Streptomyces clavuligerus: one gene and its partner. The protein of the gene in region 2 binds, or shares a complex with, the protein of the main gene of each other region. Links are inferred from orthologs where the notes say so. Each region holds a gene or a part of one and is shown on either strand. Other genes may lie near its edges. The genes, in order: pcrA and uvrB.

Region 1 (14,999 bases), 2.9 Mb from region 2 along the record:
TCATGGATCCCCCTCCAGATCGTTCGACTCATTCGATCCGACGTGCGATCCACCCTGCACCACCCCACTGACAATCCGTCATTTCCCCAGCTCAGAGCGGATTGTCAGTGGGTCCTTCTACCGTCGTACACATGCTGGGATCGAACGGGGGACAGCCCCCGAACCCCCCGGAGCAGGGGGTGCGCTGGGCGGCGGACCAGGTGCTGGCACTGGCTCCTGACGCCGCGTCGCAGAAGGCGGGGAGCCGGCTCGGTGTGCCGGGACCCTGGTCGGGGACGGGAGTGGAGGGGACGGGGGTGTGGGGTCTGTGCAAGGGCAGCGGCAGCCGCCCGTACCAAACGGTCGTGGACCTCTCGGGGCCCGCGTACCGATGCAGTTGTCCGAGCCGGAAGTTCCCCTGCAAGCACGCGCTGGGGCTGCTGCTGCTCTGGTCGGCGGGTGAGCGGGGCGTGGCGGCCGCCGCGCCGCCCGAGTGGGCCGGGGAGTGGCTGGCCGACCGCGCGCTGCGGGCGGCACGGACGGCGGCGGACGCGGCGGGCGGCGGGGGCGGAGCGGCCACCGGGGAGCCGGGCGCGGCCGGGGGCCGCGGGGCCCGGGGCGGTGACGCCGCGCGGGAGGCGGCCAGACGCCGGGCGGAGCGCCGGGCCGAGCGGGTCTCGGCGGGCGTCGGCGAGTTGGAGCAGCGGCTCGCGGATCTGATGCGCGGGGGGATGGCGGCGGCCGAGCGCTCGGGGTACGGGCTCTGGGAGGAGACCGCGGCCCGCATGGTCGACGCGCAGGCCCCCGGCCTCGCGGCGCGGGTGCGGGAGCTGGGCGCGCTCCCGGGCACGGGCCCGGGCTGGCCGGTGCGGCTGCTGGAGGAGTGCGCGCTGACGCATCTGCTGGACGCGGCCTGGCTGGGCATCGACCGGCTGCCCGATCCGCTGGCGGCGACGGTCCGCACCCGGGTCGGCCTCCCCGTGGCGGCAGAGGGAAGCCCGGTCCGCGACCACTGGCTGGTCCTCGCCCGCTACGACACACCCGACGGCAGACTCACGGCACGCCGGACATGGGTCCATGGACGGGAGTCGGGCCGTACGGCACTGCTGCTGTCGTTCGGGGCGGCGGGCCGCGCCCCCGAACCGGCCCTGGTCCCGGGGACGGAGATCGAGGCGGAGCTGACGCCGTTCCCGGGATCCGGTCAGCTGCGGGCCGAGTGGGGCGGACCGGCGGGGGCGCCCCTGCCCGCGGGGACACCGCCGCCGGGTGGACCGGTGGGCGCGGCGCTCGACGCGTACGGGCGGGCGCTGCGGGAGGACCCCTGGCTGGACGCCTGGCCGGTGACGCTGACGGACGTGGTCCCGGTTCCGCACGGCGACGGCTGGCAGCTCGCGGACGCGGACGGCGGGGAGGCGCTGCCCATCACCCCGGCGGCGCGCACCCGTTCCGGGCTGTGGCGGCTCATGGCGGTGTCCGGCGGGCATCCGGTGACCGTGTTCGGCGAGTGCGGCCACCAGGGCCTGGACCCACTCGCGGCCTGGCCCCCCGACGGCACGGGCCTGATACCGCTCCGATGAAGCCCCCCCGTCCATGGGCCCCGCCCGTCCGGCGCACACGGCCGCGCGAGGCCGACAGGCCACACCGGCCCGGCGCCATCCCGCACCGAAGCCGAGCGCGGCGGCCCCGCCCCGGAGAACCCGACCGAACCGACCCCCGGCCCCGGCCCCATGGAGGACACCGTGACCGACACCCTCGGCGCCCACGCCGCCATCGATCCCGCGCCGTGGGAGGCGCTCGTCACCACGGCGCTGCTCGGCACCGACCGGCGGACCCCGCCGCCGGAGGTTCTGGCGGCGTCCCCCGCCGCCGGGGACCCCGCCGTCGCGCTGCTGGACGCGGCGGCCGTGCACACGGTGCGCCGCAGGGCGGGACTGCTGCCTGCGGTCGCGGCGGCGCGGCCGGAGCCCGCGCCGCGCGACGACCGGCCCGCGCTGCCCGAGCCGGCGCGGCACCGGCTGGAGCAGTTGCTCGCCGATCGCGCGGCCCCCTCGTCGGGGGGTCGCCGGGGAGTGGCCCCGGATCTGACGGAGCTGCTGCCGCAGTGGCTGAGCACCGCCGGTGAGCAGGGGTTCCGGGCCCCGTCCGCGCTGCTGCCCGCGCTGCTGGACGCGGCCAGGGCACGCACGGACCTGCGGCCCCGGACGCTGGCGTTCGCCGGGGCGCGGGGGCTGTGGCTGGCCCGGTTCAACCCCGACTGGCGGTTCGCGCTGCGCGGCACGGCGGGCGGGGGCGCTGTGCTCCCCGAGCTGTCCGCCATGGACGAGGTCCGCGCCCTGTGGGAGGAGGGCCTGTTCACCGAGCGGGTCGCGCTGCTGGCCGCCGTACGGGCCGAGGACCCGGCCCGGGGGCTGGAGCTGCTGACGGGGACCTGGCCGACGGAGCGGGCCGAGGACCGGCTGATGTTCCTCGACACGCTGCGCACGGGGCTGTCGCCCGAGGACGAACCGTTCCTGGAGCGGACGCTGGCCGACCGCAGCCGCAATGTCCGCACGGCCGCCGCCGAACTGCTCTCCGCGCTGCCGCAGTCCGCGCTCGCCGGGCGGATGGCGCGGCGGGCCGCCTCGTGCGTCGGGCCGGACCACGGGGGCGCCGGGGCGGGGATCGCCGTCGAGGCGCCCCACGAGTGCGACGCGGACATGCAGCGCGACGGCGTGACACCCACGCCACCCACGGGGCGGGGGAAACGGTCCTGGTGGCTGGGCCAGTTGGTGGAGGCGGCTCCGCTGGCCACCTGGACCCGCCGGTTCGCGGGGCGCGCCCCGGAGGAGATCGTCGGGCTTCCGGTGGCGGACGGCTGGCGCGAGGAACTGCACGCGGCGTGGTGCCGGGCCGCGGTGCGCCAGGCAGACGCCGCCTGGTCCCGCGCGCTGCTGGGGCCGCCGGGCATACCGCCGGAGAGCGGCCCCGGCACCGCATCGCTCGCCGAGCGGGCCAGGCTCCTGGAGACCCTTCCGGCGGACGAGCGGGGCCGCTGGGTCGCGGAGTTCATCGCCGCGCACGGGCTGTCGGAGGCGTTCCAGTTGCTCGGGGTCTGTTCGGTGCCCTGGCCCGAGCCGCTGGGCCGCGCCGTCGTCGACGCGCTGGGGACGGCCCGCGCGGGGGGCAGTTACCCCTGGAGCTTCAGCGGGGTGATGGGCCTCGCCGAGCGCTGTCTGCACCCATCGGCGGCGGACCGGCTGGAACCGCTGACCGCCGATCACCCCATCGGGGCCGAGGGAGCACCGGCGGGAGCGGGCGGGTACTGGGCGGAGGCGTTCCAGCGGCTGGTCTCCACCCTGCGGCTGCGGGAGGCGATGCACCGTGAGCTGACCGGCTCCGCGCCCTGAGCACCGGCCGGTCCGCCGCCCGCTCCCGGCCCCGGGCAGGGCGTCCCGCCGGGGGCAAGCAGGGGCAGGGCGTCCGGCCGGGGGCTTCAGGCCCCGGCCGGCTGGCGGATGTTGGCGTTCACCCAGGCCACGATCGACGCCGTGGTCGCCCCCGGGGTGAAGATCTCGGCCACGCCCAGCTCCTTCAGCGGCGGAATGTCTTCCTCCGGGATGATGCCCCCGCCGAAGACCTTGATGTCCTCCGCGTCGCGCTCCTTCAGCAGCTCGATCACCTTCGCGAACAGCGTGTTGTGGGCGCCCGAGAGGATGGACAGCCCGATCGCGTCCGCGTCCTCCTGGATGGCCGTGGTGACGATCTGCTCCGGCGTCTGGTGCAGGCCGGTGTAGATGACCTCCATCCCGGCGTCCCGCAACGCCCGGGCGATCACCTTCGCCCCCCGGTCGTGCCCGTCGAGCCCCGGTTTGGCCACGACCACCCGAATCGGCCCCGTCACACCCATCGCTGCCTCCACACACCCGGCTCAACCGCAAGTGAACGAACGTTATCTCCAGCATCCCGCACGGGCCTGTTTCGCAGGGAGCCCGGAGGGGGAAATCACACATGGGACATGTTCGACGGCGTCGCATCCGCGTACGAAAGGCCCACGGGCCACGCGGCGGCGGCGCACGGGAGCCGCTTGGGACGGGTCCGTCGTGCCGTGCAGGCGTGCGGCGCGAAGAGCCGGTCCCGCCGCCGCACGGGCCCACGTCCACGCGGCGGACGGGGATCGGCGGTGCGCCGAAGGGGCCCCACAAGGAGACATGGGGGCCATCGTCGTCCTCCGTGTGTCATACGGAGGTCGGCCCATGAAGGTTCTGCCCCGCTGCCACCGCAGAGCGAGCGCTCACGGCGGGCCCCCGGCCGACCCGGACCGCCCGACCCCCGACGACGACTCAGGCGACTCAGGCGTTCTCGACGTCAGCACCTTCGACCTGGGCGCCTTCCACCTGGGAGCTTTCCATCTCGGCGCCTTCCACCTCGGCACTTTCGGGCTCAGCGCTTTCGGGCTCGGCACGCTGAGTCTGGGGCCCCTCGGCCGGAGCCCCCTCGGCCTGGGCCCGGCCGGGCTCGGCCCCCTCAACCCCTGGGCGGCCCGAGGGCTGGAGAGCCTGCGCGATCTGCGGGCCCCCGCCTCGCTCCGGGCCGGTGCCCTGGAGCTGGCGATCCTCGCGGGGCATGTGCTGCTCTACCCCACCGGCCTGGCGGCCGAGCGGCCCGAGCGCGCCCCCCGCCCCCGCGACGGCGCGGCGGACGAGCCCCCGAACGGACCGGCGGACGGACGGCCGACCGGACAGCCCGGCGGCCGGGCGGACGAGGGCCGGGCCACCCCCCTCCCGGGGCGCGGCGCCCCGGACCACCCTCCCGTCGTGCTGCTGCACGGCTTCGCGGACAACCGCTCGGTCTTCGTCCTGCTGCGCCGTTCACTCTCCCGGCACGGCTGGCGCCATCTCGAATGCCTCAACCACTCCCTGCTCACCTGTGACATACGGACGGCCGCCGTGGCGCTGGGCCACCGGATCGAAGGAATCTGCGCCCGCACCGGACACAAAGAAGTCGATATCGTCGGCCACAGCCTCGGCGGCCTGATCGCCCGCTATTACATACAGTGCCTTCACGGTGACCAGCGGGTACGCACACTGGTCACTCTCGGCACTCCGCATTCCGGCACCACAGTGGCCCCACTGGCCAGCGCCCACCCCGTCGTCCGGCAGATGCGGCCCGACTCGGAGGTCATCGAGGAGCTGCGCGGCCCGGCCCCCGGCTGCCGCACCAGGTTCGTGGGCTTCTGGAGCGACCTGGACCGGCTGATGGTCCCCGTCGAGACCGCACGGATCGAGCATCCCGATCTGAACACAGAGAATGTGCAGGTCACAGGCGTCGGACATCTGGCGCTCCCGGTCCATCCCGCCGTCACGGCGGCCATTCGGCAGGCCCTGGAGACCACTCACCCGACCGGAGTACCGGACTCCATCTCGATCGCCTGAGCGACCGCCGCCCCGGGCCCGCAGGACACCGCCCGGCGGGCAACCCCAACGGCCGCAACCATTATCGAACGACTTTCGAACATAGCGCCAAAGCTGAGCGCGCGCTCCCCCGAAAGACGCTCGAATGCCCCTTTCCTGATTCGCCAAAACCCCGGGAAGATTGTCGCCGTCGCATACCGCCGGGTACAGTCGCGGCCACTGGTTCCCCTCTGGGATCTCCAACCGTTCCGCGGAACCCAGAATCCAGATCCTTGCTGCCGAGGCGAGAGAGAAGTTGGTGAACGACCAGCACGCCCACGCCGGGCACGTCGGCCACGACGACTACACCACCGGCAGCTTTGGCATCGATCCGCTCTTCGGTGCGTTGCCGGACGGCACGGCCGGTTACGGGGCCGGGCACAGCGGTCAGTACGACTCCACCACCTGGGACACCGGGGCCCACCAGGGCGCCGGTTACGCGTACGACGGCTACGCCGCGCCCGAGCAGGCCGGGCAGTACCCCGCCGCGGGCTACGACGGCACCGGCCAGTGGGACGCGGCGGCATGGAACCAGGCCCAGGAAGCCGCCCCCTTCGAGGCGGTGGCGACCGCCTTCGCCTACGACACCACCGGGCAGTGGGCAGCCGCCTCCTTCGACACCGGCGCGTACGACGCCACCGCCTGGAACTCGGACGGCGCCGCCGACCCGGCCACCGGCGCGGAGACCTCCGTACCGCATCAGTACGCCCCCGAGCAGGAGTTCACGGAGTACGGCACCGAGCAGGAGTTCGCGGAGTACGCCGCGACCCCTGGGGCCGACCTCGAAGCCGACCTCGACACCGAGTACGGGGCCGGGTACGAGCCGGACCACGACCCCGGTTACAGAGCCGTCCACGACACGGGGCTCACCGACCCCGACGACCTCACCGACCTCGACGGTCCGGACGGTCCCCAGGCCGGCGGCGGGCGCATCGGCGACACCGCGAGCCTCCCGGTCGTCACGGACGACGACACCCACGCGTACACCCCCGAACCGGCCGCCGTCCCGGGTCCCGCCGCCGACGGGGCGCGCCCCGTCCGCCGCTCCGGAGGCAACGGCGGCCGCGGCCGCCGCCGTACGCCCGCCAAACGGTCGGCCCTGCTGACGGTCGCCGTCCCGTCCGTGTGCGTGATGGGCGTCGCGGGCATCGCCGCCGCGTCCGTCGGCAGTCTCACCGGCGGGGACGACTCCCCGAAGACCGCGGCGAAGGTGACGCCCGTCGACCCGGCGGTCACCGCCGCCAAGACCGCCGCCGCCAACAGCAGGATGGACACGCAGCTCGCGGCGCTCAGCGCCGGGGCCCGCGACTTCGGCGACCGCGCCTCCCGCACCCAGGAACGCATCGATCTGAAGGCCCGCCAGGAGGCCGACCGGAAGAAGCGCGAGGAGGAGGCGAAGCGGCGCGAGGCGCTCCGCCCCAAGTTCGCCGTTCCCGTGGAGAGCCGGGGGCTGAGCACCTACTACGGTGAGTCCGGCGTCAACTGGATGGCGCTGCACACCGGCATCGACTTCCCGGTCCCCTATGGCACCAATGTCTTCGCCGCCACCGACGGCACCATCCGCACCCAGTACAACACCGCCTACGGCAACATGATCATCCTGACGGCGCCCGACGGGACCGAGACCTGGTACTGCCATCTGAGCAGCGCCAAGATCCGGTCCGGCGCGGTGAAGGCCGGGGATGTCATCGGCTACGCGGGCAACTCCGGCAACTCCACCGGACCCCATCTCCACTTCGAGGTCCGCCCCGGCGGCGGCTCGACGATCGACCCGCTGGCCTGGCTCCAGAGCAAGGGCCTCGACCCCCGCTAACCAACCGTTCCACCCGTCGCCCGCCGTTCCGTCGATCGGCGGGCGACTCCGTGTCGGGCCGGTCTCAGAGCTTCTCCACCGGCGCGTACTTCAGCAGCAGCCGCTTGGGCTTGGGGTCCCCGAAGTCGACCGTCGCCACCGCGCCGTCCGTCCCGGCGCCGGTGACCTCCACCACGGTGCCCAGACCGAACTGGTCGTGCGTGACCCGGTCCCCGGTCGACAGGGAGATCACGGGCTTGCCCGCGCCGCCCCGTCCGGTGGCGAACCCCGCGGCGCCGCCCGCCCGGGAGCGGGAGGACGGAGCCGAGGGCAACCGGGACCCGAATCCGGCCACCGGCCCGGCGGGCGCGGCCGACGGTCCCGTACGCCGCCACTCCAGATGGCGGACGGGGATCTCCTCCAGGAAGCGCGACGGAGGGTTGTACGCGGGCTGTCCCCAGGCGCTCCGCATGGTCGAACGGGTCAGATAGAGCCGCTCGCGGGCCCGGGTGATGCCCACATACGCCAGCCGCCGCTCCTCCTCCAGTTCCTTCTTCTGGGAGAGGGCCCGCATATGCGGGAAGACGCCGTCCTCCATACCGCTCAGGAACACCACGGGGAACTCCAGCCCCTTGGCCGTGTGCAGGGTCATCAGTGTGATGACACCGGAGCCGTCCTCGTCCTCGTCGGGGATCTGGTCCGAGTCGGCGACGAGGGCGACCTGCTCCAGGAACTCCGCCAGCGTCCCGGCGCCGCCCTCGCCCTCGCCCTCGGCGCGGGCCTGCTCGAACTCCAGCGCGACCGCCGCCAGCTCCTGAAGGTTCTCGATACGAGTCTCGTCCTGGGGGTCCGTCGACGCCTGGAGTTCCGCGAGATAGCCCGTCCGCTCCAGCACGGCCTCCAGCACCACGGCGGGACCGGCACCGGAGTCGACGATCGTGCGCAACTCCCCCATCAGCACGTTGAAGCGCTTGACGGCGTTGGCCGAGCGCGCGGCCATGCCGTACGCCTCGTCCACCCGGATCAGCGCCTGCGGGAAGGTGATCTTCTCGCGCAGGGAGAGCGCGTCGATCATCGCCTCCGCGCGCTCCCCGATGCCCCGCTTGGGGACATTGAGAATCCGCCGCAGCGGAACGCTGTCCTCCGGGTTGGCGAGGACCCGCAGATAGGCGAGGACGTCCCGGACCTCCCTGCGCTCGTAGAAGCGCACACCGCCGACGACCTTGTACGGCAGGCCCACCCGGATGAAGATCTCCTCGAAGACCCGGGACTGGGCGTTGGTGCGGTAGAAGACGGCGACATCGCCCGCCTTCACCTCGCTCGCGTCCGTCAGCCGGTCGATCTCGTCCGCGACGAACTGCGCCTCGTCGTGCTCGGTGTCGGCGACATAGCCGATGATCTGCGCGCCGTCGCCCGCGTTGGTCCACAGATTCTTGGGACGGCGGCTCTCGTTGCGCTCGATGACGGCGTTGGCGGCGGAGAGGATCGTCTGGCTGGAGCGGTAGTTCTGCTCCAGCATGACGGTCGTCGCCTCCGGGTAGTCCTCCTCGAACTGGAGGATGTTGCGGATCGTCGCGCCCCGGAAGGCATAGATCGACTGGTCGGCGTCACCGACGACACACAGCTCGGCGGGCGGCAGATCCTCGTACCCCGGTCCGACCAGCTCGCGCACGAGGGTGTACTGGGCGTGGTTGGTGTCCTGGTACTCGTCGACGAGGACATGACGGAAACGCCGCCGGTAGTGCTCGGCGACATCCGGGAACGCCTGGAGCATATGGACGGTCGTCATGATGATGTCGTCGAAGTCCAGGGCGTTGGCCTCGCGCAGCCGCGCCTGGTACATCCGGTACGCCTGGGCGAGCGTCTTCTCGAACCCGTCCGCGGCGCTGTCGGCGAAGCTCTCCTCGTCGATCAGCTCGTTCTTCAGGTTCGAGATCTTCGCGCTGAACGACTTCGGCGGGAACTTCTTCGGGTCCAGATCGAGATCGCGGCAGACCAGCGCCATCAGCCGCTTGGAGTCGGCGGCGTCGTAGATCGAGAACGACGAGGTGAAGCCCAGCTTCTTGGACTCGCGGCGCAGAATCCGCACACAGGCGCTGTGGAACGTCAACACCCACATCGCCTGGGCGCGCGGGCCGACGAGCTGCTCCACGCGCTCCTTCATCTCACCGGCGGCCTTGTTGGTGAAGGTGATCGCCAGGATCTGGCCGGGGTGGACACCGCGGGTCGCCAGCAGATGGGCGATCCGATGGGTCAGGACCCGGGTCTTGCCCGAGCCCGCTCCGGCGACGATGAGCAGCGGGGAACCGGCGTGGACCACGGCCGCGCGCTGCTGTTCGTTGAGCCCTTCGAGGAGGGACGCGGGGTCGATCACCGTGCGCGGGGCGCCGTCACGGTGGTACGCGTCTCTGGCCGGGGGCATGTCGAAGGCGCCCTGGAAGAGATCGTCCGGGATCTCCTCAGGGGCGTGTGCCTCCGAGTCCTCGTGGTCCTCGGGCGGCGGGGGGTCCTCCGGGGTGGACTGGAGGCTCGCCAGGAAGTGATCGTCAAAGAGGCTGCTCATCGCTCTCCGAGTCTAGGCGCAGCCACTGACAACGCGCCGCCCCCTTACGGAATGCGCCCGGCACCGCAACGGCGAACCGCCCCGGGCTCCGGGCTCCGGGCTCCGGGCTCCGGGCTCCGGGCTCCGGGCTCCGGGTGATCGTGACCGCTCAGGTCCAAACGGTCGCGATGAAGATGTTCGCGGTCGTCAGCGCGCCGACCGCGCCGAAGAGCCCCTTCTCCACCCGCTCCTCGTCCCGCTTGACGTAGACGAGGCCGAGGACGACGACCAGCACCGCCAGCTTGATGCCGATCTTGATGTTGTTCACGGTCTGGTCGTCCGCCTGGTTGAGGCCGACCAGGGCGACACCGGTGATCAGCATCGTCAGCGCGCCGTGCAGCATGGCCGGGGTGAAGCGCGCGGTCCCGGCGCCCATCGCCTTCATCTGGGTGAGGAACCCGCCCAGCAGGGACGCGATGCCGATGATGTGCAGGGCGACGAAGACATTGATGAGTACGTCCATGGGGCGGAGCCTAACTCTCGCCCGCTCGCCGCCCTCAGGTCAGGTCGGCCTCACCGCACCGGGCACACCCTCCCCCCGGCCGCTGCCCCGGGGTGCATCCGAAAGAACTCAATCCGCCTGACGGGCCGCATAGACGACGAAGCGGGCCCAGGCGTCCGGGGTCACCCCGAGCTCCGGGCCCGCGCTGCTCTTGGAGTCACGGACATGGACGGCGCGCGGAAGGGCGGCGACCTCGACGCACTGCCCCGCACCACTGGCACTGTGACTGGACTTATGCCAGATGTAGCCGACTTCCGCGGGTATGACATCCGCGGGATCGCTCTCGCCGGACTGGAATCCCACCCTCGCGCCGCTCACGGCTCTCCTCCGCCAACCTCGTGATCAACTGGGCCGACTGCTCAGGGCGATACTGTCATGGCAGTGGGTCACCATCGAAGGTGCCAGAGGCAAGATCCGTTTCCCCTGTCCGGGAATTGATCCGCCGGTCAGCGTGGGTACGGCGGGTAACGTCGGCTCACGTCCCACCCGTCTCCCGTGCGACCTGCGACAACATGAATCACGGATTCCGGGGTCGGAGGAGGGCTCCGTCACGGTCCTGGCGACGGAGTTGGCCGCTTCCACGTCACACCAGCCTCACCCCAGCCGCCACACCGGGGGTCGGACCGGCCGACGCCTCAGATGTCACACCAGTCGTCGGGCCGTGGCCCAGCGGGTCAGCTCGTGCCGGTTGGAGAGCTGGAGCTTGCGCAGCACGGCGGAGACATGCGACTCGACCGTCTTCACCGAGATGAAGAGCTGTTTGGCGATCTCCTTGTAGGCGTACCCCCGGGCGATCAGCCGCAGCACCTCGCGCTCGCGCTGGGTGAGCCGGTCCAGATCCTCGTCCACCGGCGGGGCGTCCGTCGAGGCGAAGGCGTCGAGCACGAACCCGGCGAGCCGGGGCGAGAAGACCGCGTCCCCCTCCTGGACCCGGAAGATCGAGTCCACCAGATCGGTGCCCGTGATCGTCTTGGTGACATAGCCCCGGGCCCCGCCGCGGATCACCCCGATGACGTCCTCGGCCGCGTCGGACACCGACAGCGCCAGAAAACGGACCGGGGAATCGGCCGAGGCCATCAGCGTGGCACAGCGCCGCAACACCTCCACCCCGCCGCCGCCCGGCAGATGGACGTCGAGCAGCACGACCTCGGGCCGGGTCGAGGTGATCACGGTGACCGCCTGGTCGACGTCGGCCGCCTCGCCGACCACCTCCACCCCGGTCTGCTCGGTCCGGCCGATCTCTGCCTGGACACCCGTACGGAACATCCGGTGGTCGTCGACCAGCACCACCCGGACCCGTCGCTCCACTCCGCCGCCCCTGCCGGTGTCCGCGGTCTCCGTCATGTCTCCGCCGCCCTCTCCATCTCCAGCTCCACTTCCGTCCCCCCGCCGGGTGCCGGGCGGAGCCGGGCCGATCCACCGTTGCGCTGCATCCGGCCGATGATCGACTCCCGGACGCCCATTCTGTCGCCCGGGACCGAGTCCAGGTCGAAGCCCGGGCCGCGGTCCCGTACGGACACATAGACCATACGACCGTCGACCTCGGCGAAGACCTGGACGGCACCGCCCTCGCCACCGTACTTGGCCGCGTTGACCATCGCCTCGCGCGCCGCCTGCATCTGCGCGGCCAACTTCTCGTCCAGCGGGCAGTCGCCGACGACCACGACCTCCAGCGGGACGCCGTGCTTGTCCTCGACCTCGGCGGCGGCCTTCTTCACCGCGTCCGCGAGGGTGTCGGGCTCGTCGGACTCCTCCTTGCCCGTCCCTTCCGGGCGGTACAGCCAGTTCCGCAGCTCGCGCTCCTGGGCCCGGGCGAGACGGCGGACCTCGCCCGGGTCGTCGGCCCGGCGCTGGATCAGCGTCAGGGTGTGCAGCACCGAGTCATGGACATGGGCGGCGACCTCGGCCCGCTCCTGGGCGCGGATGCGCATGGTCCGCTCCTCGCTGAGATCCTGGGTCATCCGCACCAGCCAGGGCCCGGCGAGCAGCCCTATCCCGGCGACGACGGCTATCGCGGCGGTCAGCACATTGCCGAGCTGGGCGGCGGAGCCGCGCACCACCATGAAACCCGCGAGACCCATGCCCACCAGGGCGACCCCGGCCAGCCCCCGGACCATCTGGAACAGCCGCCGCCCACGGCCCTCGGCCTCGGCCCAGCGGGCACGGCGGGCGTTGTCCGCCTGCCGCCACACCAGCACGACACCCGCGCCGATCAGCAGCGTGGGCCAGACATAGCGGCTGCTTGTCGTCTCGATGCTGCCGATGAAGATCGCGGCGCCAAAGACCAGCACGAGCATCGCGAAGAGCTGCCCCCGGTCGGGCTTGCGCAGCTTGCGTCTGCCGTCGCCGGTGATCTCGAAGACCGAACGCGGCTCCGCCGTACGGCCCCCGACCCCGAGCGGGACGACGATCCAGAACACCGCGTACAACAGCGCGCCGACGCCCTGGATGAGGAAGAGACCGAGGAAGGCGAGCCGGACCCAGATGACCGGCAGCCCCAGATGCCCGGCGAGCCCGCGCGCCACCCCGCCCAGCAGCCGGCCCTCGGCGCTGCGGTAGAGCTTGCGCAGCGGGACGTCCTCCGGCACGGGAGCACGCGGAGCGGCGGGGGGACGGGAGGAGGCGACGGGCATGCATCGATCGTCACACGCCGGACGGACCCGCGGTATCAGGGGTGACCCTGGCCCGACCCTGAGGAGGAACAGCGGGGAGAGCCGGACAGATATCAGGGTCGGGCCAGGGTCGGCCCCGGTGCCGTACCGGCGCGGGGGCCGTCACCATGGAGTACATGAACCAGCCGACCACTCCGCACCGGTCAGGACCGGGCGGATCACCCGACGAGTCCCCGGGCGGGCAGCCCGCGGGGCTCACCGTCGAGGCGCGCCCGCTGCGCCGCACCCCGCGCCAGAAGGTGCTGGCCGGTGTCTGCGGCGGGCTGGGGAGGCACTACGACATAGACCCGGTCGTCTTCCGGATCGTCCTCGCGGTGCTCGCCCTCACCGGGGGTGTGGGGCTGATGTTCTACGGCTTCGCCTGGCTGCTGGTCCCGATGGACGAGGAGGAGGAGAACGAGGCCCGCAGGCTGCTGTCGGGCCGGGTCGAGGGCGCGGCCCTCACGGCCGTCTTCCTCGCCGTGATCGGCTTCGGTCTCTTCCTGACCATGCTGGGCAACGCGGGGCTGGTGACGTTCGCGACGCTGCTGGCGCTGGCCACCGGTGGCGCGGCCGTCTGGTCCCGGCAGCGGATGGTCGCCGCGGACAGCCAGCACCTCCCCCCCGCGGCCGCGCACGCGGTCGCGGAGGCGCCGCCGGAGACGACGGCCCCGCCCGCTCCGGAGGGCCCCTCCTGGTGGCGGGACCCGATCTCCAAGGAGGCCGGGCCCTCCTATCTCTGGGGTCCCGCCGAATCGCCGGGCGGGGAGAAGTCCCCCCGTGGCTTCCGGCTGCCGCGCGGGCGCTCCCGGGAGCCACGGGGCCTGGCGGGCACGGTCTTCCTGCTCGCGATGGTCGCGGGCTTTCTCGGCACCCGGCTGAGCTGGGACGGCAATCCGCTGGGCACCAGTCTTCAGACCGGTCTGGTCTGTGCGCTGGGGGTGTTCGGCCTCGGCATGACGATCAGCGCGTTCCTGGGGCGGACCGGCTTCGGCACCCTGCTGATGACGGTGATCACGGCGTTGCTGCTGGCGGGTGCGTCGGCGCTGCCCAAGGACATCGGCACCGAGTGGGCCCGCGCCCAGTGGAAACCGTCCTCCGCGGGCGCGGTCCACGAACGGTACGCGCTGGGCTCGGGCGTGGGGACGCTCGACCTCCGGAAGGTCGGCGTCCCGGCCGGGGACACGGTCTCGACCAGCGTGGAGGTGGGGGCCGGGCAGCTCAAGGTCCTCATACCGAAGTCCGCTTCGGTCACGGTGCGGGCCGAGGCGGGGCTCGGAGCGATCAAGCTGCCGGGCGACCCGAAGAACGACATCGACATCTCCCCCGACCAGAGCAGGCGGGCCGCGTTCCCCGCCCCTGAGGGGGCGGCGCCGTCGGGCACCCTGGAGCTGCGTCTCCGGGTGGACATAGGACAGGTGGAGGTGGTCCGTGAACCATGACATACGGAGCCGGGAGTCCGGGCGTCGGCCCGCGGCCGTGATGGAGCGGGACCGGCACCCCTGGGCGCTGCACCCGTTCCAGCCGGGCAGGCTGATCATCGGGGTGATGGCACTGCTGCTGGCCCTGCTGTTCGGCGGGGACGCGGCGGGGGCGTGGCACACCCCGTGGTGGGTGGCCGTCCCGGTGGTCTCCTCAGGTCTGTGTCTCGCCGGGTCGGCCGCGTCCGCGGCCTACAGCGTGCGCCGGCGGCGGGCGGCGATCAGCGCGTCGACGGAGAGCACGGAGGCCCCGGCGAGGATCAGCGGCACCCACAGCATCAGATAGGGCAGGTCGTTGCCGAGGTAGTAGGGCTCGGCGCTCCAGCTCACGGTCAGCCACAGACTCGCCGAGATCAGCGCGCCACCGAGCGCCGCGAGACGGGTCAGCAGCCCGAGGAGGACACCGATGCCGACGGCCAGTTCACCGAGGGCGATGGCGTACCCGAAGCCCACGGGGCTGTTGAGGGCCATGTCGACCAGTTCGGGGACGGCGGCCTGGTCGCGGACGCCCCGCATCTGGTCGCCGAGCGAGCCGATGCCGCTCTCCTTGAGGAAGGCGCTGT
Region 2 (14,799 bases):
CCACCCGGGCGCGGCTGTACCCCTTGGTCTGGAGGTCGGCGAAGAGGTCGACGAACTCCCCCTTGCGCTCGCGCACCAGCGGGGAGAGCACCTGGAAGCGGCTGCCCTCGGGCAGCTCCAGCACCTTGTCGACGATGGCCTGCGGCGACTGCCGGGAGATGGGACGGCCGCACTCGGGGCAGTGCGGCTTGCCGATCCGGGCGAAGAGGAGCCGGAGGTAGTCGTAGACCTCGGTGATCGTGCCGACCGTCGAGCGCGGGTTGCGCGAGGTCGACTTCTGGTCGATGGAGACCGCCGGGGAGAGCCCCTCGATGAAGTCGACGTCGGGCTTGTCCATCTGCCCCAGGAACTGGCGGGCGTACGACGACAGCGACTCCACATAGCGGCGCTGTCCCTCGGCGAAGATCGTGTCGAAGGCCAGCGAGGACTTGCCCGACCCGGAGAGCCCCGTGAAGACGATGAGCGAGTCACGGGGGAGGTCGAGCGAGACGTTCTTGAGGTTGTGCTCGCGAGCGCCACGGACGATGAGACGGTCGGCCACGCCGGGTCCGCACCTTTCTTGAGGAGTCCTGAAGGTCCTGGAGGTCCTGGAGGTCTTGAGGGTGGTGTGAGGGTGCTGAAGGGGTCCTGAGCGGTCGGAAGCCACCGGAGGGTCCGGGGCGACAGGGGCACGCGCCCCGGGTCCCGGACCTTCCAGCCTAGGTCGTGCGGCGGGTACCACCGGATCGGTGGACGCCGGGCAGCCGGTCGACCGCTCGACGGGGACGGCCCGACATCCAAGGATGCACCGCTCCAGGCTATAGCACGCACATTCGAATTACGGCGACCGGCAGCCTCCTTCACCCGATCGGGTGGCGGAGCTATCGTCAGGCGCATGATCGATCCCGTGCGCGACCTGGACTCTGTACGCGAGGCGACCGAACGACTGCTCACCGCGGTGGACACGCTGGACAGGACCCGGCTGTCCGGACCGTCCCGATTGCCCGGCTGGTCACGCGGCCATGTACTGGCCCACCTCGCCCGTAACGCCGACGCCCTCGTGAACGTCCTCGAAGGCCGGCCCATGTATCCGAGCGCCGCCGCGCGCGAGACCGACATCGAACGGGATTCCGGCCGCCCCCTCGATGTCCAGCTCGCCGACGTACGCGACAGCGCCGCCCAGTTCGAGGCCGTGGCCCGGCTGCCCGCGGAGTGGAACCGTACGGTCGCCCTCCGCAACGGCGTCACCGACCGGGCGGCCCGGGTGCCCTTCCGCAGACTGGTCGAGGTCGAGCTGCACCACGTCGACCTGGATGTCGGCCACGAGCTGGAGGATCTGCCCCGGGAGTTCGTCCTGCGGGAGATCGCCTTCCTCGCGGAGCGCTTCACCGGGAGCCCCCAGGTGCCGCCGGTCGCCCTGAGCGCGGCCTCGGGGGAGTCGTGGACCACCGGGGGCACGGCGGGCGCCCGGGTGAGTGTCGAGGGCCCGGCTCCGGAGCTGCTGGGCTGGCTCGCCGGGCGCCGGGCCGTCCGCGCGTCCGGGCTCACGACCGGCGGCGGCCCGCTGCCCGTCCTGCCGCCGCTCTGACCGCCCGCCGTGCCGCCGGGGCGGGCCCGCGCGCCCCCGGGCCCCGGGCCCGTTCCCTCACCCGCCGGTGCCCTGTCGCCCCGCTATAGGCTGCCGCCATGACGTACAGCGGAGCAGTGAAGGTCGGCGGCCCCGCCGACGTGCACGAGCTGACGGACCTGATGATCTCCAAGGTCGCGGTCGGACCCATGGACAACAACAGCTATCTGCTGCGCTGCCGGGCCACCGGCGAGCAGCTCCTGATCGACGCCGCCGCCGAGCCGGCGACCCTGCTGCGGCTCATCGGCGACGACTCCATCGCCTCGGTGGTGACCACCCACCGCCACGGCGACCACTGGCAGGCCCTCGCGGAGGTGGTCGCGGCGACCGGCGCGCGCACCTACGCCGGCGCCGAGGACGTCGAGGGCATCCCCGTCCCCACCGATGTGGCGGTCCATGACGGCGATGTGATCCGGGTCGGCCGGGTCGCGCTGACCGCGCGCCACCTCGTGGGGCACACAGCCGGGTCGATCGCGCTGGTCTTCGACGATCCGCACGGCCACCCCCATCTGTTCACGGGCGACTGCCTCTTCCCGGGGGGCGTCGGCAACACCCGCGACGACCCGGCGGCCTTCGCGAGCCTCCTGCACGACGTGGAGACCAAGCTCTTCGCCGTGCTGCCGGACGAGACCTGGGTCTACCCGGGACACGGCAGGGACACCACCCTGGGCGCCGAGCGTCCGCACCTCGCGGAGTGGCGCCGCCGCGGCTGGTGACCCCCGCGCAGACGGCGGAGGGGGCGGACGGCGACTGCCGTCCGCCCCCTCCTGGAGCCGCTGTCAGGACCGTCAGGCCTCGACGCTGTCCTTGTCCTTGCTGCCGTCGGCGCCCTCGTCGCCGCCCTTCGCGGCGGCCTCGGCCGCCTCGCGCTCCGCCTGCTTCTTCGAGGCGATGAGGCTGGTGATCGTGGTGATGATCAGCACGCCGCAGATGACGGAGAGGGAGAACGGGATCGAGATCTCCGGGACGTCGACACCGCTCTCGTGGAGCGCGTGCAGGATCAGCTTGACGCCGATGAATCCGAGGATCACCGAGAGGCCGTAGCTCAGGTGGACCAGCTTCTTCAGCAGGCCGCCGATGAGGAAGTAGAGCTGCCGCAGACCCATCAGGGCGAAGGCGTTGGCCGTGAAGACGATGTACGGGTCCTGGGTCAGACCGAAGATCGCCGGGATGGAGTCCAGCGCGAAGAGGATGTCCGTGGTACCGATCGCGAGCATGACCACCATCAGCGGGGTCATGATGCGCTTGCCGTTCTTCTGGATGAACAGCTTGGTGCCGTGGTACTGGTCGGCGACGCCGAACTTCTTCTCGACGGACTTCAGCAGGCGGTTCTCGTCCCAGTCGTCCTCCTCCTCGTCGGAGCGCGCCTCCTGGATGAGCTTCCAGGCGGTGTAGATCAGGAACGCGCCGAAGATGTAGAAGACCCAGGAGAAGCTGGCGATGATCGCCGCGCCCGCCGCGATGAAGATGCCGCGCAGGACCAGCGCGATGAGCACACCGATGAGCAGCACCCGCTGCTGGAGGTGGGAGGGCACCGAGAACTTCGCCATGATCAGGACGAAGACGAAGAGGTTGTCGACGCTCAGCGACTTCTCGGTGATGAAGCCGGCGAAGAACTCCCCGGACGCCTGGCTCGTGCCCCAGACCGCGAGGCCGATGCCGAAGAGCACCGCCAGCACGATCCAGACGATCGTCCAGATTCCGGCTTCCTTGATCGACACATCATGGGGCTTGCGCCCGATGAAGAAGTCGACCGCGATGAGGGCGGACAGACCAAGAATGGTCAACACCCACGTGGTAGTAGAAACGTCCACTGTGCCTCCGGCTTCGTACGGCTACTGATCAGCGTCGTCGCTGCCGGAGGTCTCTTCCACCCGAGTGGTCCTTGCCGCTCGGGCCGACGCCCCGGGACTCATCGGAGATCCGTACTGACGGGAACGTCGCAGGCCGGGAATACTCCCCTCCGCTCAGAGGAGCGTACAGGAGCCGCCAAGCGGCGGTAAAGAGCATGGTAAAGAAACATTCAAAATGCCAGCTCAGCAGGTTCTTTATTGGTCTACACCGGTTGACGCGGAGAGGTCGCGCAAGGGCTTTTCACGCCTCGTCGTCCCCGGTGTACCCGGCTGTCATGACCCGGTCGAGCACCTGCTCCAGGACCGCGCTGCCCGGCGGGACCGTCAGCGGGCCGTAGGTCCAGGCGTGGCGGACCCAGGGGTCGGCCAGATGGTCGTCAGGGACCGGGGTGATCCGCAGCAGGGAGCGCCAGAGGCGGTCCAGCTCGGGCCCGTAGGCGGCGGCGTCCTCGCGGTCCGCCACCATCAGCAGATGGACTCCGGCCGCCGGGCCCTCGTCCGCGAGATAGCGCAACCGGGTGACGGACCGGTCGTCGAAGCCGTGCGGGAAGTCGTTGACGATCAGCAGCTGCCCGGCCGTGGCCGGACCGGGCGGCAGCGCGTCGGCGGCGCCGCCGCGCAGCGCCATCGTGATCAGGTCGACCCGCTCGGTGAGCCGGGCGAGCGTCCCGGCCACCCCCTGGGCCCCGGTGGCGGGCAGCGCCGTCACCCCTGCGGACACCAGCGGGGCCAGCGCCGCGGCGGCGGTGCCCGCGGGGTCGACGACCTGCACGGAGAAGGCGCCGGGCGGGTGGACCGCGAGCAGCCGGGCCGCGTGGGCGACGGCGGTGTCCAGGGCGAGGCGCTTGACCCGGTCGGGACCGGACACCGCCCCGGGGCCCGTGTGCCCGCTGTCCACCCAGAGGCCGCGCTCCAGCGGGAGCCGGACGAGGAAGGGGATGACAAGACCGGGGGCCTCGGGCAGGGTCAGATCGCCCAGCCGCACCGCGAGCGGGCGCTCCCGGGGGGCGCGGTGGGCATGCCAGACCGGGTTGTCCCAGCGGGCGCAGGACGGCGGCAGCGCCGGTTCGACGACGTCGGACTCGGCGGCGAGCTGGGCCAGGTCCCGGTCGAGGACGGCGCGGGCCTCGGCGGTCAGCCGCTCGCACTTGTCCCGCGCGGCCTCGCGGGCGGCGTCCGCCGCGCCGCCGACGCGGGCGCGCGGGTCGGCGAGGAGGTCGTCCAACTCGCGGTCCATCCGGGACTCGGCGAAGTCGACGGCGCCGCGGTAGGCGGCGACGCTGCGGGCCAGATCCTCGAACATGCCCCAGACCTGGTTGTACAGCCGCTCCTCCAGCGACCAGCCGGTGGCGTCCCCGGCGACGGGTCCGGACGGCCGGACGGGGGCGGCGGACGGTGCCGCCGGGGGTGACGGGGGCGGGGTGGAGCGGCGCCCCGGGTGCGCATAGTCGATGGGCGCGGACGGCACGGGGGCGGCGGCCGACGGGGCCAGGGGCGGCGGCGCGGGCGTGCCCGTGCGCGGCGCCGCAGCGCCCGCGGTGTCCCCGGGGCCGCCCGTGGGCGGCCGGGCCGCGTCCACGGTGTCCCCGCGGTCGCGGGAGCCGGAGGCAGCGGGAGGCACGGCGTCCGCGGGAGTCCCGGGACCCGCCGGGCCGCCCGCCGGACCCGGGGCGGCGGCCCCGGCGGAACTCCCCGTCCCCAGCCGCGCGGGCGCGGCGCGCGGGGCCGTCGGCGCCGCGGCCCGCTGGATCTCCGCCGCCGCTTCCCGCGCCCGCGGATGCCCCTCGTCGGCGAGCAGCCGGGCGAGTCCGCCCGCGTACCCCTGGCCGACGGCGCGCACCTTCCAGGCGCCCCGGCGGCGGTACAGCTCGACGGCGATCAGCGCGGTCTCGGTGTCCAGGCCGGTGACGGTGAAGGCGGCCAGCGCGGTGCCACCGGGGCCCGCGAGCGCGAGGTGCGGGCCGGCCGTGGCGCCGAAGCGCCCGGGGGCCCCGGGCCCCTCGGGGAGCGCGAGGACGAGCGCGACCCGGTGCACCGTGTCCGGCAGCGCGTCCAGGTCGAAGGCGCAGCGGAGCACGGCCGCGGCCTGCCGGGGCACCTGGACGCCGGGGAGCCCCGGTGCGCCGGGGCGGGCGGGGGAGTCTCCGACGGCGGTGCCCCGCTCATCGGTGCCGAGGGCACAGGCCAGCAGCGGGTGACCGCCCGCCACCCGGATCTCCAGCCGGGTGGCGCTCAGTGGATGGTTCTGTCCCCGGGCCAGCTCGGCCGTCATCGCCGTGTCCCCCCTCGCTGCCGCTGTTCGGTGGTGCGTACCGGCCCCGCCCGGCCGAGGCCGGTACAGGGCCCGGTGTCCGGTGTCCACAGTCCGTGTGCCGGTGGCGCCGGATGATTGGCGTCCACCGATGGGGCGTCTACAGATGGGGCAGGATGGCCGGGATCAGGTCCTGGAAGGTCCGCCCGTTGGCCGGGTTGCCCAGGGCGGTCATCGTCCAGCCCCCCGGCGTGGGCTCCTTGGAGTAGCCCTGCGGCGGACCGCTCCTGGCGCGGTGCACCTTGGCCATGATCTGCGCGGTGTAGTGGCCGCCGCCGTCGAGGGTGTAGCGGGCCATCTCCTCGCCGTTGGTCTCGTCGACGATGCGGCAGAAGGCGTTCTGCACCTCCTGGAAGGTCTGGCCGGTGAAGGAGTTGACCGTGAAGACGATCTGGTCGACATGGACGGGGACCCGGCCGAGGTCCACCAGGATCGCCTCGTCGTCGCCCCCGGAGCCCGCGCCGCCGACCAGGTTGTCGCCGGTGTGCCGGACGGAGCCGTCGTCGCTGACGAGGTGGCGGAAGAAGACCACGTCGACCGGCTGCTTGTCGGCGAAGAGCACGGCGGAGGCATCCAGGTCGATCTCCTTGGTGCGCGAGCCGAACAGTCCGCGTCGGGGAGCCGCCTGCCAGCCGAGTCCCATCCGCACCGCGGTCAGGGTGGCCCCGTCGCTCTTCCGCAGGCTGATGGCCTGGCCCTTGGTCATATTGACCGTCACGCGCTTGTCCCCTTTTCGCTCGGTTCTGCCCTGGGGCAGTCGCCTCCGCGGGCGGATGCCCAGCACCCTACGCAGTCGTATGAACTGCACGGCAGAATTGGCCAGTTATTGTGTCGCTCTTGCAACACAGCCCACGGCGTGAGTGGAATAGTGCCTTCCCGGCTCGCTGCGGTGCCGCGCGGGCACCGCACCGGGACGGGAGCGGCGGGGTGTCCCCCCTCCCCCGCCGGTCGGACCGGCTCCCGCACCGGTCAGGCCAGCCCCGCCTCCTTCATCTGGCGCAGCTCCTTCTTCAGCTCACCGACCTCGTCGCGCAGCCGGGCGGCGATCTCGAACTGGAGATCCGCCGCCGCCGCCCGCATCCGCTCGGTCATCTCCTCGATGATTCCGGCCAGCTCGGTGGCGGGACGGCCACTCGTGTCCGCGCCGGTCCCGGCCCTCTCCCCCTTGCCCCCGGCCCTGCCCCTGCCCTGGGCCGCGCCCTTGCCGCCCAGCGCGGGCACCGGGGCCTTGCCCGCCTTGCCGGACCTCTCCTTCGGCTTGCGGTAGTCGGAGCCGAGCAGCTCCTCCGTGTCGACCTCCTCACGCGCGATGGTCGCGACGATGTCGTTGATCTTCTTGCGGAGCGGCTGGGGGTCGATGCCCTTCTCGGTGTTGTACGCGATCTGCTTCTCTCGGCGGCGGTTGGTCTCATCGATGGCCTTCTCCATCGCCGGAGTGATCTTGTCCGCGTACATATGGACCTGGCCGGACACATTGCGGGCGGCCCGGCCGATGGTCTGGATCAACGAGGTGCCCGAGCGGAGGAAGCCCTCCTTGTCGGCGTCGAGGATGGCCACCAGGGACACCTCGGGGAGGTCGAGACCCTCCCGCAGCAGATTGATGCCGACCAGGACGTCGTACTCACCGGCGCGCAGCTCGCGCAGCAGCTCGACCCGGCGCAGGGTGTCGACGTCGCTGTGCAGATAGCGCACCCGGATGCCGAGTTCGAGGAAGTAGTCGGTCAGGTCCTCGGCCATCTTCTTGGTGAGCGTGGTGACCAGCACCCGCTCGTCGCGCTCGGTGCGCACCCGGATCTCGTGCACCAGATCGTCGATCTGGCCCTCGGTGGGTTTGACGACGACCTCCGGGTCGACCAGCCCGGTCGGCCGGATGATCTGCTCCACGAAGCCGTCGCCCCGCGACAGCTCATAGGCCCCGGGCGTGGCCGAGAGATAGACCGTCTGACCGATCCGCTCGGTGAACTCCTCCCACTTCAGGGGGCGGTTGTCCAGGGCGGAGGGCAGCCGGAAGCCGTGGTCGACCAGGGTCCGCTTGCGTGAGGCGTCCCCCTCGTACATGGCGCCGATCTGCGGAACGGTCACATGGGACTCGTCGATGACCAGCAGGAAGTCCTCGGGGAAGTAGTCGAGGAGGGTGTTCGGCGGGGAGCCTGGCTCCCGGCCGTCGAAGTGCATCGAGTAGTTCTCGATGCCGGAGCAGGAGCCGATCTGGCGCATCATCTCGATGTCGTAGGTGGTCCGCATCCGCAGCCGCTGCGACTCCAGCAGCTTGCCCTGCTTGTCCAGCTCGGCGAGGCGCTGCTCCAGCTCGGCCTCGATGCCGTCGACCGCCTTCTCCAGGCGTTCGGGGCCCGCCACATAGTGGCTCGCGGGGAAGACGTGCAGGGACTGGTCCTCGCTCAGGATCTCTCCGGTGAGGGGGTGGAGCGTGGACAGGGCCTCGATCTCGTCACCGAACATCTCGATGCGGACGGCCAGCTCCTCGTAGACCGGGAAGATCTCGATGGTGTCGCCGCGGACCCGGAAGGTGCCCCGGGTGAAGGCCACGTCGTTCCGTGTGTACTGGATGTCCACGAAGCGGCGGAGCAGCTCGTCCCGGTCGATCTCCTCGCCGACCCTGAGCGGCACCATCCGGTCGACGTACTCCTGCGGGGTGCCGAGGCCGTAGATGCAGGACACGGAGGCGACCACGATCACATCGCGCCGGGTCAGCAGGGAGTTGGTCGCGGAGTGGCGCAGCCGCTCCACCTCCTCGTTGATCGAGGAGTCCTTCTCGATATAGGTGTCCGACTGCGGGACGTACGCCTCGGGCTGGTAGTAGTCGTAGTACGAGACGAAGTACTCGACGGCGTTGTGGGGCAGCAGCTCGCGGAACTCGTTCGCGAGCTGGGCGGCCAGCGTCTTGTTCGGCGCCATGACCAGGGTGGGGCGCTGGAGGCGCTCGATCATCCAGGCGGTGGTCGCCGACTTGCCGGTGCCGGTCGCACCGAGGAGGACCACGTCCTTCTCCCCCGCGCGGATGCGCCGCTCCAGGTCGGCGATGGCCGTGGGCTGGTCGCCGCTGGGCTGGAAGGGACTGACGACCTCGAAGGGCGCCACCGTACGTTCGATCTGGGAAACGGGCCGCATGAATCCACCGTACGGCCCCCCACTGACAACGGGGTCCCGGTGCGCTCCCGCCCCAGGGAGCCGGGCGTTCCGGCGACCGCCGCCCGGCTCCGGTCGTCACGTGATGTCACCCTCGATCACCGAGTGTCATCCACTGCTCTGCGCTGTCATCAGATGTCGTCAGATCTCATCGGGCCTCATCAGGTGCCATCAGGTGCCATCGGATATCACCAGCTGTCGGAGTAGGGCTGCTCGCGGCGCTGGGGCTGAGGCTGAACCTGGGGCTGGTGGGGCCACTCGCCGGGCCGGTTCACCGGCCAGGCGTCCTCCGGCCGCGCCGCGGCGGGCTGGTGGGGCCACGGCTGCGGGGCCGCCTGCACGGGCCGGGCCGGGACGCCGGGCAGCGGGGCCGCCCCGCGGGCGGGCTTCTCCCACTCGGGTTCGCCCATCACCAGCAGCGGATCGAACATCACGACGACCGCGGCGAGCAGCAGGAAGACACCGGGGCCGACCAGCATCGGCAGCAGCAGCGAGGTGGGCGAGTCGCCACCGGCCTGCGCGGTCAGGGTGCCGTGCAGATGGACGCTGACCGAGGCCATGCCGGTGTAGTGCATTCCGGAGACCGCCACTCCCATCACCAGACTGGCGAGCAGGCTGGCCCGGAAGCCGTGGATCGACACGGCGGCCCACAGCGCGGCGGTCGCGGCGACCACCGCGATCACCACCGAGAGGGCCACGACCGGGATGCTGTACTCGACCCGCCCCTGGAACCGCATTCCGGCCATGCCGAGGTAGTGCATCGAGGCCACTCCGAGCCCCATGATGGTGCCCCCGGTGACGAGGGCCATCACGGTGGCGCCCCGGTAGCCGACAATGAAGATGCCGATGCCGACCATGACGATCGCGAGCGCGAGGCTCGCGTAGGTGATCGGCCGGTCATAGGTGATCGGGGTCTCCGCGATGCTGAAGCCCATCATGGCGATGAAGTGCATCGTCCAGATGCCGGAGCCGATGGAGACGGCTCCCAGCGCCAGCCAGCCGGGTTTGAAGGCACCCTCGGTCCGCACGGATCTCGTGGTGCAGCGCAGTCCCAGCGCCCCGCCCAGACAGGCCATCACAAAGGCCGCCACCGGTGTGACCAACCCATAGGTGAAACCGTCGAGAGTTCCTTGCATGCCGTGTGCCCTTCGCTCCGTATGTGATCGCGGCGGTCCCCTGGCGGTGGCCCCCTTGACCCGCTGGTGGAACGTCTTTCCCGGGGGTGAGGGTATGGCCTGACCATCGCTTGGCAAACATTTGGGTAGAGATTTATCTCCGCAGAAACAGGTACGTGGGGTGGTCTGGGTAGGTCTGTTCGCTTTTTTGGCCACACTTCGCCTGTTCGTGACCCGCCGCCGGATGTCACGCTCACCCGGTCGCCCGTCGAACGCCGTGAGGAGTCGAGGTGCACACACGAACCGTCGCAGCAACCACCGCCGCCGCACTGGGGGCGGGTGTCCTCCTGCTGTCCGGGCCGGTGGTGCCCGCCCGGGCCGATACCGGGGCCCCGGCCGGGCACCTGTCAGGACCGCCCGCCCCGGAGCGCGGGGAGCCGCTGGTGATCGCCCACCGGGGAGCCTCCGCCCACGCCCCCGAGAACACCCTGGCCGCCGTGGACCACGCCGCCCGGCTGGGGTTCCGCTGGGTGGAGAACGATGTCCAGCGCACCCGGGACGGCGAGCTGGTGGTGGTCCACGACGAGACCCTGGCCCGCACCACCGACGTGGAGGAACGATTCCCCGGACGCGCCCCCTGGCGGGTGCGGGACTTCACCGCCGCCGAGATCGCCGGCCTGGACGCGGGGAGCTGGTTCGGTCCCGCCTGGGCGGGGTCCCGGGTACCCACCCTGACGGCTTATCTGCGACGGGTCGACCGCAACCGGCAGAGCCTGCTGCTGGAGGTCAAACGACCGGAGCTGTACCCGGGCATCGAACGCGACATCCTGCGGGAGCTGGGCGCGCGGGGCTGGCTGGACCGTGCGCATGTACGGCACAGGCTCGTCGTCCAGAGCTTCGGGGCGCAGAGCCTGCGGGCCGTGCGCGAGCAGCACCCGGGGGTGGTGACCGGTTTCCTCGGTACACCGCCGCTGACGGAGCTGCCCGTATACGCCGCCTTCACCGACCAGATCAACCCGCCGCACACCGCGGTCACCCCGGAGTACGTCGCCGCCGTGCAACGGCTCAAGGGCCCGCACGGCAAACGCCTCAGGGTCAGCACCTGGACGGTGAACGACGCGGCCGGGGCGCGGCGGGTCGCCGCCGCCGGTGTGGACGGGATCATCACGGACCGGCCGGATGTCGTCCGGGACGCGCTGGAGGAGGGCGGCGCGGGCGGCCCCGGCCACCGGGCCGCCCCCGCCGGGTCCTGAGCCTCCGCGCGCCTGCCGCCCGGCCGCCCTGGCCCGGCCCGTTGTCAGTGGCGGGTCGTACCGTGGACGCATGAACAGCTTCGAGTGGGCCGTCGTGGACACCGACATCGGGCCGCTGCTGCTCGCCGCGACCGCCGAGGGCGTGGTCAGCGTGGTCTTCCACGCCACTCCGGCCGTCCGGGACCGGGCCCTGGGCCACCTGGCCGACCGGCTCGGGGCCCGCCCCGTGGCCGAGGGGGCGGGGCTGCTGGCCGAGCCCATACGTCAGCTCGCCGCCTACTTCCGCGGCGAGCTGACGGACTTCGACCTGCCCCTGGACTGGACGCTGTCGGCGGGGTTCAACCGTGCGGTGCTGCGCGAGCTGACCGCCGTCCCCTACGGCACGGTCGTGGGGTACGGAGACCTCGCCGCCCGGGTCGGCAGCCCGGGCGGGGCCCAGGCGGTGGGCGCCGCCATGGGGTCCAACCCCCTGCCTGTGCTGGTGCCCTGCCACCGCGTCGTGGAAGCCGACGGTGAGCTGGGCGGATTCGGCGGCGGACGGGAGACCAAGCGACAGCTCCTGGCACTGGAGGGCGTGCTGCCGCAGCCGCTCTTCTGACCCGGGGCCCAGCCGGCCGGCCGTCCGCCCACCCGGCGCGGCACCCGGGGACACCGCACCGGCCGGAGAGAAAAGAGCGCGCCACCCCACCGGGGGCGGCGGTGTCGTCCTCGCGCACGGGCTGGCACACTGCGCGCGTGAGCATCGGCCCTGACACATCTGGCATATCCGACGGCACCGGACCGGGCAGCCGTTCCGTTCCCGTGGACGGCACCACGGACGGCACGAGGGACAGCACGGCGGGCAGAACGGGAGCGGAGGGCACAGGGGACGGGGGAGCGGCAACGAGAACGGGACAGGGGACGGGGCCGGGCTCCGGGGCGGACCGTCCCGAGGGGGCCGGGACCGCATCCGCTCCCCCGGGCCGGGCCGACGCCGGACCGCCGGTCGGCACCACCGGGACCGGGGCGGACACGGAAGCGCTGTCAGGCGGCACCCGGGCGGGCATCGGCACGGTGGCCGCGGAGGCGCTGCCCGCGCTCCGGCGGCGCGTCACCACCGTCCTGGTCGTCAGTCAGATCCTCGGCGGGCTCGGCGTCGCCACGGGCATCGCGCTCGCCGCCGTCCTGGCGGAGCGGATCAGCGGCTCCGCCGCGCTGTCGGGGCTGGCCCCGACAGCGACCGTGGCCGGTACGGCCCTGTTCTCCATGCCGCTGGCCGCGCTCATGACCGCACGGGGGCGGCGCCCCGGCCTGGTACTGGCCTACGCCGTCGGCTCGCTGGGCGCGGGCGTGGTGGTACTCGCCGCCGCCGTGGAGAACTTCCCGCTGCTCCTCCTCGGGATGGCCGTGTTCGGCGCGGGGTCGTCGGCGAACCTCCAGGCCCGGTTCGCCGCGGCCGACCTCGCCCTGCCCGAACGGCGCGGGCAGGCCATTTCCCAGGTGGTCTGGGCGACCACGATCGGCGCCGTGCTCGGCCCCAATATCGCCGCTCCGGCGGGGCGCAGCGTCTCCGGGCTCGGCATCCCCACCGAGGCGGGCCCCTTCGTCTGGGCGGCCGGTGTGTTCCTCGTGGCGGCGGTGGTGGTGCAGACGCTGCTGCGGCCCGATCCCCTGCTCACAGCCCGCGCCCTGACGCCCGGAGACCACTCCCCCCAGGGCCGTTCGCTGCGCGCGGGGCTTCTCGCGGTACGGGAGTCGCCGGCGGCCCGGCTCGCCCTCGCCACGATCGCCGTCTCGCACACCGCCATGGTCGCGATCATGGCGATGACCCCGCTGGCCCTCACCCACCACGGCGCGGACATCGAGCTGGTCGGTCTGGTGATCAGCGGTCATATCGCAGGCATGTACGCCTTCTCGCCGGTCATGGGAAGACTGGCTGATCGTTTCGGCAGACTCACGGTGATCGGTCTGGCGGTGGCGCTGCTCGCGTCGGCCGCGCTGCTGGCGGGGACGGCGGGCCCGAGCCACGGCCAGGTGGCCGTCGGGCTCTTCGTGCTCGGCCTCGGCTGGTCGGCGGGGATCGTGGCGGGTTCCGCGCTGCTCACGGACTCCGTACCGCAGCCGGTGCGCGCGGCCGTGCAGGGACTCTCGGATCTCGCCATGAACACAGCGGCGGGCGTGGGCGGGGTCCTGGCCGGGCTGATCGTCGCGTACCAGGGATACGGCCTGCTCAATCTGATCGGCGCCCTGCTGGTGCTGGGGCTGGGATGGGCCGTGTTCCGCGGGGCGGTCCGCCGCCCGGGGCGGAAGGCGGGCCCGGACACCACCGGCTGACGGGCCCTCGGACGGGCCGGCTCCGTCGCACCGCGGGCCCGGGTCCGTCTCCGTCCCGGGGCAGGATGGGCGAAGGGCGGGTTTGCGGGGGCGTTCCCCGTGCCAGGGATGGGACATGCTGCTCACCGAGGTGACCGAGGAAGTACGGGAAGCACTCGACGCCCGGCGGCCCGTGGTGGCCCTGGAGTCGACGATCATCGCCCATGGTCTGCCCCGCCCGCGCAATCTGGCGGTGGCGGCGGAGCTGGAGGAGATCGTCCGGTCCGCCGGTGCCGTCCCCGCGGGGATCGCGGTACTGGACGGCCGGGTCCATATCGGTCTCGACCGGGCGCGTTGGGAGCGGATCTCGCAGGACGACGGGGTCCGCAAGCTCGGCCGACGGGATCTGGCGCCCGCGCTGGCGACCGGGACGAGCGGGGCGACGACCGTGTCGGCGACGGCCTTTCTGGCGGCCCGGGCCGGAATCCGGGTGTTCGCGACCGGCGGCCTCGGCGGCGTCCACCGGGACTGGACCCATGAACAGGACGAGTCGGCGGATCTGCGGGTCCTCGCGGAGACCGATCTGACGGTCGTGTGCGCGGGCGTGAAGTCGGTCCTGGACGTCCCGGCGACCCTCCAGCGGCTGGAGACGCTGGGCGTCGGGGTCGTGGGATACGGCACGGACCGCTTCCCCGGCTTCTATCTGACCTCGTCGGGGGAGCCCGTGGACTGGACGGTCCACTCGCCCGACGAGGTCGCCGCGGTGGTCCGCGCGCGGGAGGCCCTGGGCGGGAGCCCCGCCGCGCTCGTCGTCGCCAACCCCGTCCCGGAGTCCGAACAGCTCGATCCCGCCCTGCACGACCGGGTACTCGGCGAGGCCCTGGACGCCTGCCGCGAACGGGGCATCGCGGGACAGGCCGTCACCCCCTTCCTGCTGGACTTCCTCACCCGGCGCACCGGAGGGGCCTCCCTGGAGGCGAACGTGGCCGCCGTGCGCGGCAATGTCCGGCTGGCCGCGCTCATCGCGGCGGCCCTGTGAACAGCGGTCCGGTGAACGGCGGCGCCACGGACGACGGTGCCACCGGCGGCGGTTCCGCGGGGGGCGGCCGGGCCGGACCGGCGGCCCTCCTCGTCGTCGGCGATGTGATGAACGACGTCGTCGCCCGGCACTCGGCCCCCCTCGCCCGGGGCACCGACACCGCCGCCCGGATACGGGTGCTGC

The links.
Region 1: the proteins of uvrB (region 2) and pcrA are in contact, whole or in part, in a crystal structure (PDB 7EGT), measured with the Thermus thermophilus proteins. The link is inferred for Streptomyces clavuligerus from one-to-one orthologs. Residues at the interface, in WP_096411307.1 of Thermus thermophilus: Glu23, Leu25, Arg26, Asp27, Gly28, Glu29, Arg30, Phe31, Arg55, Glu326, Asp327, Phe328, Glu379, Ser382, Gln383, His398, Gly400, Arg401; in WP_096412145.1 of Thermus thermophilus: His654, Arg656, Phe657, Gln666, Asp668, Glu669, Lys680, Arg681, Leu682, Ser683, Lys685, Tyr686, Ala687.

Annotation. Positions count from the first base shown.
Region 1 is NZ_CP027858.1:2,423,911-2,438,909, forward strand. Bases 7,025-10,128 are described here. They hold pcrA (DNA helicase PcrA), read right to left. Parts: upstream 9,764-10,128; coding sequence 7,286-9,763; downstream 7,025-7,285. Other genes in these bases: CRV15_RS09855 (M23 family metallopeptidase), read left to right, coding at 7,025-7,221; CRV15_RS09865 (hypothetical protein), read right to left, coding at 9,912-10,128. Outside these bases: CRV15_RS09830 (ATP-binding protein), read right to left, coding at 1-4; CRV15_RS09835 (SWIM zinc finger family protein), read left to right, coding at 132-1,556; CRV15_RS09840 (DUF5691 domain-containing protein), read left to right, coding at 1,707-3,365; icmB (coenzyme B12-dependent isobutyryl CoA mutase small subunit), read right to left, coding at 3,452-3,865; CRV15_RS09850 (esterase/lipase family protein), read left to right, coding at 4,506-5,390; more of CRV15_RS09855, read left to right, coding at 5,668-7,024; more of CRV15_RS09865, read right to left, coding at 10,129-10,265; CRV15_RS09870 (DUF397 domain-containing protein), read right to left, coding at 10,374-10,622; CRV15_RS09875 (LuxR C-terminal-related transcriptional regulator), read right to left, coding at 10,947-11,648; CRV15_RS09880 (PspC domain-containing protein), read right to left, coding at 11,645-12,937; CRV15_RS09885 (PspC domain-containing protein), read left to right, coding at 13,084-14,397; CRV15_RS09890 (hypothetical protein), read left to right, coding at 14,387-14,722; CRV15_RS09895 (DoxX family protein), read right to left, coding at 14,629-14,999. UniProt on the Escherichia coli protein: A helicase with DNA-dependent ATPase activity. Unwinds DNA duplexes with 3'-5' polarity. Translocates on single-stranded DNA with 3'-5' polarity. Initiates unwinding more efficiently from a nicked substrate than double-stranded DNA.
Region 2 is NZ_CP027858.1:5,329,664-5,344,462, reverse strand. Bases 6,320-9,223 are described here. They hold uvrB (excinuclease ABC subunit UvrB), read right to left. Parts: upstream 8,900-9,223; coding sequence 6,740-8,899; downstream 6,320-6,739. Other genes in these bases: CRV15_RS22465 (MHYT domain-containing protein), read right to left, coding at 9,106-9,223; CRV15_RS22475 (TerD family protein), read right to left, coding at 6,320-6,488. In the rest of the region: excinuclease ABC subunit UvrA, read right to left, coding at 1-541; CRV15_RS22495 (maleylpyruvate isomerase family mycothiol-dependent enzyme), read left to right, coding at 875-1,567; CRV15_RS22490 (MBL fold metallo-hydrolase), read left to right, coding at 1,666-2,322; CRV15_RS22485 (TerC family protein), read right to left, coding at 2,395-3,420; CRV15_RS22480 (TerD family protein), read right to left, coding at 3,701-5,731; more of CRV15_RS22475, read right to left, coding at 5,871-6,319; more of CRV15_RS22465, read right to left, coding at 9,224-10,053; CRV15_RS22460 (glycerophosphodiester phosphodiesterase), read left to right, coding at 10,323-11,285; CRV15_RS22455 (methylated-DNA--[protein]-cysteine S-methyltransferase), read left to right, coding at 11,356-11,883; CRV15_RS22450 (MFS transporter), read left to right, coding at 12,306-13,598; CRV15_RS22445 (pseudouridine-5'-phosphate glycosidase), read left to right, coding at 13,714-14,616; CRV15_RS22440 (carbohydrate kinase family protein), read left to right, coding at 14,613-14,799. UniProt on the Escherichia coli protein: The UvrABC repair system catalyzes the recognition and processing of DNA lesions. A damage recognition complex composed of 2 UvrA and 2 UvrB subunits scans DNA for abnormalities.